DNA from 2 places in the Clostridium neuense genome. Region 2 is predicted to be linked to the other one. Evidence: predicted binding sites of a transcription regulator. Region 2 holds the regulator's gene; the other holds the start of a gene.

Region 1 (4,675 bases), on a different contig from region 2:
TGGGGAAAAGAAAATTAGCCCTCATTATATTGAAGAGATTATAGAATCGAAGGATAGAAATAAAGCGGGTAAAGTAGTTCCAGCAAGGGGACTTTGCCTTGAAAAGGTGTTTTATTAATGGATTTCAATAGAAATGCATCCGAGTTCCATATGGTTATATGCCAATAAAATCTTATTTGATTATTGACACACCAGGTTAATTGTATTATAATAGTTATGTTTGTAAAATTGATAAAAAGATCCACTAGCCCCGGATCTTAGACATAGAATGCGCAAAAGAAGTTTTAGGAGGGAAAAAACGTGAAATCGTATTTAGCAAAACCAGAACAAGTTGAAAGAAAATGGTATGTTGTTGACGTTTCAGGAATGGCATTAGGAAGAGCAGCTAGTCAAATAGCTACAATATTAAGAGGAAAAAATAAACCAACATATACTCCAAATGTAGATACAGGAGATTTCGTAATTGTTATAAACTCAGATAAAATACTTTTAACAGGTAAAAAATTAGATCAAAAAATGCTTAGACATCATTCACTTTATCCAGGTGGATTAAAGGAAATGCCTTATAGAAAGGCTATAGCTACAAAGTCTGACTTTGTATTCTATGAAGCAGTTAGAAGAATGCTTCCTGCAGGTGTTTTAGGAAGAAAAATGCTTAAGAAATTAAAAGTATATAAAGGTTCAGAACATGATCACGAAGCTCAAAAGCCAGAAGCATTGGAATTAAGATATTAGAAGTAACTGGAAGGAGGAAGTAAAATGGCAAAAGTACAGTATATAGGAACTGGAAGAAGAAAAGAAGCAATAGCAAGGGTAAGACTTGTACCTGGTGAAGGTAAAGTTACAATAAATAAAAGAGATTCACAAGAATATTTCGGACTTGAAACTTTAAGAGTTATAATCAATCAACCACTAGTACTTACAGGTACTAAAGAAAAATTTGATGTAATAGTAAGTGTTAATGGTGGTGGATTCACAGGTCAAGCAGGAGCTATAAGACATGGTATAGCAAGAGCTTTATTAAAAGCTGATGATTCTTTAAGACCAGAACTTAAAAGAGCTGGATTCTTAACAAGAGACCCAAGAATGAAGGAAAGAAAGAAATATGGTCTCAAGAAGGCAAGAAGAGCACCACAATTCTCAAAGAGATAATAGAGCATTTAAAGAAAGGGAGGCGCTTAATGCCTTCTTTTTTTTGAATAGAGTATAAAATTTTATGGATAAAAATAAAATTTTATAATAAATTTATTATAAGTATAAAGAATTATTAATGAAATAGGCCTAAAGTTAATAAATTATATTCTATCTTAAACTAAACGTATAATATGAATAATTAGTTGAAAAATGATATATTCTATTATATAAATTTATATGATATAATATTATGGCTTAGAGTTAATTTTACTTTAGTCCCATCGAGTAAACAATCCTTTAAAAAAGTAGTATCTTCTAAAACTAAATTTAATTATACACTTAGATATCTTTATTAGTAATATTTATTGTTTTTGTTATTAACATAATAATATTTATATAAAATAAATAAAATATAGGAGGAATTTTATGTTTAGTTTATCACCCAAAGACGACAAATTTTTTAATTTGTTTATCGAAAATGCAAAAATAATTCATGAAACTGCGTTATTATTTAAGGATTATGTTAATGAACCAGAAGATGGTGAAAGTAAACTCAAAGTTATAAAAGAGATGGAACATAAAAGTGATTATCAGCAGCATAATATTTTAAACGAACTCAATAAAACCTTTGTAACCCCCTTTGACAGAGAAGATATTTATATGGTAGCAAATCTTATGGATGATATAGTAGATTTTATGGAGGTTGCGTCTAGCAGATTTGTAATGTTTGACATACATGAATCTACAGATGATGCAAAAGAATTGGCAGAGCTTGTTGTAAGATCTTGTAATAAGATTATAGATCTTATGCAGGAATTTAAATTTATGAATAAAAGTAAAGAACTTCAGAATATTATTATAGAAATAAACAAAATTGAGGAAGAAGGTGACCTTAGTTTTAGAAGGGCAATAAGAGTTTTGTTTACAGATAAAAAAGATGATGTTCTCAATTTAATTAAATGGAGAGAAGTATATCAATACATGGAGGATGTACTCGATGCCTGCGAATCTGTGGCAAACGTTGTAGAAGGAGTTGCTATGAAAAATGCTTAGTTCAGCTTTATTAATGACTATAGTAATTGTAATTTTAGCTATAACGTTTGACTTTATAAATGGTTTCCATGATAGTGCTAACGCTATAGCAACATCAGTTTCTACAAGAGTTTTAAGCATGAGATCAGCAGTTATAATGTCTGCATGTTTAAATTTTTTGGGAGCTTTTATTAATGATAAGGTAGCCAAAACAGTTGGTGATGGTATAGTAGATCCATTTAAAATATCGCCAAAGGTTGTTTTAATTGCATTAATTGCAGCTATTATATGGGATCTTCTTACTTGGTATATTGGAATCCCAAGTAGTTCTTCTCATGCGCTAATAGGTGGACTTATAGGTTCAGCTGTAGTGTACAAGTCATCTTTTGTTGTGGTTAATTGGATAACCTTTATGGAAAAAATAGTATTATGGTTATTTTTATCTCCAGTAATAGGCTTTATAATAGGTTATCTTGTTATGATATTACTTCAATGGATTTTTAGAAAATCTAAACCTACATTTGTTTCTAAATTTTTTTCAAAGGCACAAATTGTTTCAGCAATGTTTATGGCACTTAATCATGGTGGTAATGATGCTCAAAAATCCATGGGAGTTATTACTCTAGCACTTTTAAGTGCAGGATCTTTAAGTACATTTTCAGTACCTGATTGGGTTAAAGCTGTTTGTGCAATTGCTATGGCACTTGGAACTTCCTTTGGAGGTTATAAAATCATTAAAACCATGGGAATGAACATGGCTAGATTAGCGCCTGTAAATGGTTTTGCAGCCGAAACTGGAGCAGCGGCAGTAATTTTTTCAGCTACAATGTTTCACGCACCTGTAAGTACAACTCAAATAATTTCAACTTCAATTATGGGGGTTGCAGCATCAAACAGAATGTCATCTGTAAGGTGGATGCTTGCTAAGAACATAGTAATAGCTTGGGTAATAACTATGCCAGTTTGCGCAGGAATTGCAGGATTACTTACGCTCTTAGTTAAATTTATATAAATAAAGGTTTTGTTACTTATATATAATACATAATGTTTGTTAAAGGGTTATAGTAGTTGCCGTATTCGCAGCTGTTAACCCTTTTTTATTGTACATATTATAAATCACAAATATTAATATATTGTTATATAAAAGTTATATATATATTAACATTATGCAAATAGAAAATTTGGATAATGTTACCTAAATAAAATTTAGGGTAAAAGTGCAAAATAGGCTTAAATAATAAAATATCATTTAGGGGGTCATATTTTGCGTTTTATAGACTGTAAAGTGAAGATAGCAATAATTTTTATGATTGTTTTATCGTCTATTTTTCCATGTAACTTTATATATGCAAAAAACTTTAAAGAACCATCTAAAACAATATTGATAGACCCAGGGCATGGAGGAATAGATGGTGGAGCTCAAGCAAAGGACGGTACCTGCGAGAAGGATATAAATTTAAGTATAAGCCTTAAGTTAAAGAAATATCTTGAAAATAAAAAGTGTAAGGTTATTATGACAAGGGAAGAGGATAAAGGGCTTTATACTGAAAGTGGTAAAATAAGAAAAAAAAAGCTTGAAGATTTAGAAAACAGATGTAAAATAAAATTAAAATCAAATTGTGATGTTTTTGTAAGTATTCATTTGAATATGTTTCCTCAAACACAGTATTATGGAGCTCAAGTTTGGTATGGAGACAATGAAAAAAGTGAAGAGTTAGCAGGAATAATTCAAAGAAATATAATTAATGATTTAGATAAGAACAATAAAAGAAAGGAAAAACCAGCTAAAAATTCATATAAAATATTAAGATATGGAAAGGATATACCTTCTGTAATTGTTGAATGTGGTTTTCTATCAAATGATGCAGAAAGACAAAAATTAAAAGACATAAATTATCAGCAAAAAATAGCAGAAAGCATTGGAAGATCAATAGAGGAATTTATAAAAAGTGCGAAGTAACAATATCTTGAGATATTAAATTAAAACTATAACTCTATGTGACTATTTAAAAAAAGTGCTTACTTTGAGTTCTAGAAGGATAATGGGCAGAGCCCAAACCCCACATATGTTTATACTCGCCTTTGGCTCAAACAGATTTAACCTTCTAAGCCTTTTAACAATCATCACCTAAGAGTTATTAGCTTTAATTTAAATCATCTCTTCAATATTGTTACTTCGCTAAACCGGAAATACAAGGTAACTTTTTCTCCGTTTCTCTACGAAAAACTCTCTGTAAACATGGTTAATCAATAGAAATCAAAAGCAATATATGGTGTAAAAAATTAATTAACTACAAAGATTCAAGCCTAAAATTCCGGAGGTATGGATGAACTTTTTTAACGCGACGAAGCATTGTTACTTCGCAATTTTTTTAAAGTATGAAACTTGAATTAACTTATAGTAATAATATATAAAAGATTGGGGGCAAAAAATTGAGAGAAATAAGCTCAGAAAAAATAACTGAAGTAGTAAAAAAGCTTTGTATTGAAGCAAATTATAATTTGCCAG
Region 2 (4,675 bases):
TTTTCTTTTCTATATAGTAAGTATAGTTTCCTAAATACTGCTTAACACCATTTTCTTCTAATTCATACATTTTAGAAACGACTTTGTTTAGGAAGTATCTATCATGTGAAATTACAAGAATTGTTCCATCGTAGCTTAAGAGAGCATCTTCCAGTGCCTCACGTGATACTATGTCAAGATGATTTGTAGGCTCATCTAAAAGCAAAAAGTTATTTTTAGAAAGCATTAATTTAAGAAGATTTATTCTGCACTTTTCTCCGCCGCTTAATTTAGATATAACTTTAAAAACATCATCGCCTGTAAATAAGAATGCAGCAAGAGCATTTCTAACTTCAGTAGTAGTAAGTTCAGGAAAATCGTCCCATACCTCATCGATTATAGTTTTATCATCATTCAAATTGGATTGCTCTTGGTCGTAGTAACCTATGAATACATTTTTACCTAAAACCTTAATACCAGAATCACTTTTGACTTTATCCATTAAAATTTTAAAAAATGTAGTTTTGCCTCTTCCGTTTTCACCTATTAATGCTGTTTTTTCTCCACTTTTTATATCCATACAAAGGTTTTGAAATAAGATATGATCGCCGAAACTTTTAGATAGATTTTCAACGTGTAAAACATCTTTACCGCTTTTTATTAAAGTTTCAAAGCTTATTCTAGTAACACCTGTTTCCTTATCAGGTGGTTTTATTCTTTCAATTTTATCAAGTGCTTTCTGACGGCTTTCGGCAGCTTTTATACTTTTTTCCCTATTAAAGGAACGATAACGTTCTATTATAGCTTCTTGCCTCTTTATTTCGGATTGCTGAATTTCAAAGGCTTTTAACTTGATCTCATAGTCCTTCTTTTTAAGTTCAAGTGCTTTAGTATAGTTTCCGTTATAGCAGTTTATGTGTCCATTAATAAGCTCAAAAGTTTTATCAGTTATAGCATCTAGAAAATATCTGTCATGAGATATTATTAGTATAGTCCCCTTATATGTATGAAGATAATCCTCAAGCCATTCTATTGCATCAAGGTCAAGATGATTGGTTGGCTCATCAAGGAATAGGATTTCTGGTTTTTTAAGAAGAAGTTTACATAAGGCTACTCTTGTTTTTTGTCCACCGCTTAGTATTGAGATTGGTTTTCTTGAATCCTCATCAGAAAAGCCAAGACCTTTTAGAACTTTTGATATTTCACCTTTATAAGAATATCCGCCTCTTGTATTGTAAAGTTCTGTATAGTTTGTGTAATCCTTTATGATTTTAGCATGATAATCTTCCTTTAAAGGGTCATATGGCTCACTCATTTTTTGCTCTAAGTCTTTTAGCTTGTTTTCTATAGAGATAAGCTCGCTAAAAACCGAACATAACTCTTCAAAAATTGTATTTGAAGCTTTAAGGTCTAGATGCTGAGACAGATATCCAAGCTGCTTATTTTTATCAATAAACAAATCTCCAGAATCGTATTCTAGACCGCTTGTAATTATTTTAAATAAGGTTGATTTTCCAGCACCATTAGGACCGATTATTCCAATTCTTTCACCTTCATTAATAGAGAAGGTTATATTTTCTAAAATAACATCTATTCCATAGCTTTTGTGAATATCTTTACAGCTTAATACTATCATAATTATCACCGCGCTTTATCTTTAATCCTTTACCAATAAATATTAAAGCATAAAAATATAAGTTGTCAAATAAATTTCCATATATGTTAGTGATGAATAAAGTAAATGGAAAAAATAAATAGTGTAAAATCCAAATTATGTGGTAGAATATATTGTGAGTATATCATTTTAGTAGTGATGTATTGCTTATATACCTTAATTAATTTAATGTATAGCTAAGGCTTTGGAGTAGTATGTCTAGGTGAGGGGTGCATTGCGTGGAAAAGAAAAAAAATATATCAATGGCTGTAATAAGGCGTCTTCCTAAATATCATAGGTATTTAAATGAACTTGTGAAGAATGATGTTGATAGGATTTCATCGAAGGAATTAAGTGAAAAAATAGGATTCACGGCTTCACAAATACGCCAAGACCTTAATTGTTTTGGAGACTTTGGACAACAAGGGTATGGCTATAATGTAAAAGAACTTTGCAAAGAGATAGATATAATTTTAGGTCTTACAAAGGAATATAATACTATAATTATAGGTGCAGGTAATATTGGTCAAGCAATTGCAAACTATATAAATTTTGAAAAATTAGGTTTTTCGCTAAAAGGAATTTTTGATATAAATCCTAAACTCTTAGGATTAAAAATACATGACATTGAAATACAAGATATAGATAATGTAGATGATTTTCTAAAAAATAACAATGTCAATATTGCAATTATTTGTGTGCCTAGAAAGAGTGCACAAAAGGTAGCTGAAATTATTATAAAAAATAATGTAAAAGGAATATGGAATTTTGCACCTGTAGATTTAGTTACTCCTGAGGACGTAATTGTGGAAAATGTTCATTTAAGTGATAGTTTGCTTACTTTGAGTTGCTTATTAAAGGATAAAATATGATATTTTTTTTAATTATTTCATATTTCAATATAAATATTATTGAAATATGAAATAATTAATTATATAATTAGAAATGAAGCTTAAGGCTTCTAAAATTTTGGATTCCTTTGTTAGAATATTAACAAAGAATAGAAAGATTTAGGGAGGATAAGTCATGGAATTAAAAAATATCATCCTTGAAAAGGAAGGTAAAATAGCTATAGTTACTATAAGCAGACCTAAAGCACTAAATGCACTTAACAGTGAAACTTTGACTGAACTTGATTACGTTTTAGATCAGATTGAAGATGACAATGAAGTGCTTGCAGTTATTTTAACAGGCGCAGGTGAAAAATCATTTGTAGCTGGAGCAGATATTTCCGAAATGAAAGACAAGAATGTAATAGAAGGAAGAAAATTTGGAATACTAGGAAATAAAGTATTTAGAAGATTAGAACTTTTAGAAAAACCTGTAATAGCAGCTGTTAATGGTTTTGCATTAGGCGGCGGCTGTGAAATTTCAATGGCTTGTGATATAAGAATTGCTTCAACTAAAGCTCTTTTTGGTCAACCAGAAGTTGGTCTTGGAATAACACCTGGATTTGGTGGAACTCAAAGACTTACAAGACTTGTAGGAATGGGAATGGCTAAACAACTTATATTTACTGCTAAAAATATAAAAGCAGATGAAGCTTTAAGAATTGGACTTGTAAATAAGGTAGTAGAACCTGAAGAATTAATGGATACAGCAAAAAAACTTGCAAATACAATTGCAAATAATGCTCCAATAGCTGTTAAGTTAAGTAAGCAGGCTATTAATAGAGGAATTCAATGTGACATCGATACTGCTTTGTCATTTGAATCAGAAGCATTTGGAGAATGTTTTTCAACAGAAGACCAAAAAGATGCAATGACTGCTTTTGTTGAGAAGAGAAAACCAGAAGGTTTCAAAAATAGATAGGAGGTAAGTTTATATGAATTTTGCATTGACAAAAGAACAAGAATTAGTAAAACAGATGGTTAGAGAATTTGCTAAAAATGATGTTGAACCAATAGCAGCAGAAATTGATGAGACAGAAAGATTCCCAATGGAAAATGTTAAGAAAATGGGTAAATATGGAATGATGGGAATCCCATTTAAAAAAGAATATGGTGGAGCAGGTGGGGATGTACTTTCATACATAATCGCTGTTGAAGAATTATCAAAGGTTTGTGGTACAACAGGAGTTATTCTTTCAGCACATACATCACTTTGTGCTTCATTAATAAATGAATATGGTACTGAAGAACAAAAACAAAAGTATTTAGTACCACTTGCAAAAGGTGAAAAAATAGGAGCTTATGGATTAACTGAACCTAACGCAGGAACTGATTCTGCAAGTCAACAAACTACAGCAGTTCTTGAAGGGGATCATTATGTATTAAATGGTTCAAAAATATTCATAACAAATGGTGGAGTTGCTGATGTATTCTGTGTATTTGCTATGACAGATAGAAGCAAAGGAGCCAAAGGAATATCTGGATTTATATTAGAAAAAGGATTCAAAGGTTTCTCAATAGGAAAAGTAGAAAATAAAATGGGTATTAGAGCATCTTCAACTACAGAACTTATATTTGAAGACTGCATAGTTCCAAAGGAAAACCTTATAGGAAAAGAAGGAAAAGGATTTGGAATTGCCATGAAGACTCTTGATGGAGGAAGAATTGGTATAGCAGCACAGGCTCTTGGAATTGCTGAAGGAGCATTTGAAGTAACAAGAGACTACATGAAAGAAAGAAAACAATTTGGAAGAAGCCTTGACAGATTCCAGGGATTAGCTTGGGCTATGGCTGATATTAAGACAAAAATTGAAGCAACTAAATTCTTAGTGTACAGAGCAGCTTGGTGTAAAGATCAAGGACTACCATATAATGAAGAAGCAGCTATGGCAAAACTTTATGCTGCTGATGTTGCTATGGAAGCAACTACAAAATGTGTTCAGCTCTTCGGTGGATATGGATACACTAAAGATTATCCAGTTGAAAGAATGATGAGAGATGCTAAGATAACAGAAATATATGAGGGAACAACTCAGGTTCAAAAATTAGTTATTTCAAATCATATTTTTAGATAAAAGGAGGAAATTCTAAATGAATATAGTTGTTTGTTTAAAACAAGTTCCAGATACAACTGAAGTTAAAATAGATCCAG

The links. Region 2 encodes Rex, which represses fermentation and respiration genes when NADH is low (regulators of the CRP and FNR family bind a similar motif). Its sites were predicted from a motif close to ATTGTTAANNNNTTAACAAT; they were not measured.
Region 1: a site for Rex is predicted at 1,505-1,524, ahead of ACJDT4_RS01905 (DUF47 domain-containing protein). Genes of this name have one in related genera too.

What each region holds. Positions count from the first base shown of each region.
Region 1 is NZ_JBJIAA010000001.1:435,735-440,409, reverse strand. Features, by position in the region: gene truA (tRNA pseudouridine(38-40) synthase TruA) at 1-118, shown strand, start outside; gene rplM (50S ribosomal protein L13) at 301-735, shown strand; gene rpsI (30S ribosomal protein S9) at 760-1,152, shown strand; gene ACJDT4_RS01905 (DUF47 domain-containing protein) at 1,561-2,187, shown strand; gene ACJDT4_RS01900 (inorganic phosphate transporter) at 2,180-3,178, shown strand; gene cwlD (N-acetylmuramoyl-L-alanine amidase CwlD) at 3,473-4,126, shown strand; gene ACJDT4_RS01890 (fumarate hydratase) at 4,600-4,675, shown strand, end outside.
Region 2 is NZ_JBJIAA010000024.1:927-5,601, forward strand. Features, by position in the region: gene ACJDT4_RS21580 (ABC-F family ATP-binding cassette domain-containing protein) at 1-1,615, opposite strand, end outside; gene ACJDT4_RS21585 (redox-sensing transcriptional repressor Rex) at 1,873-2,505, shown strand; gene ACJDT4_RS21590 (short-chain-enoyl-CoA hydratase) at 2,660-3,445, shown strand; gene ACJDT4_RS21595 (acyl-CoA dehydrogenase) at 3,459-4,598, shown strand; gene ACJDT4_RS21600 (electron transfer flavoprotein subunit beta) at 4,615-4,675, shown strand, end outside.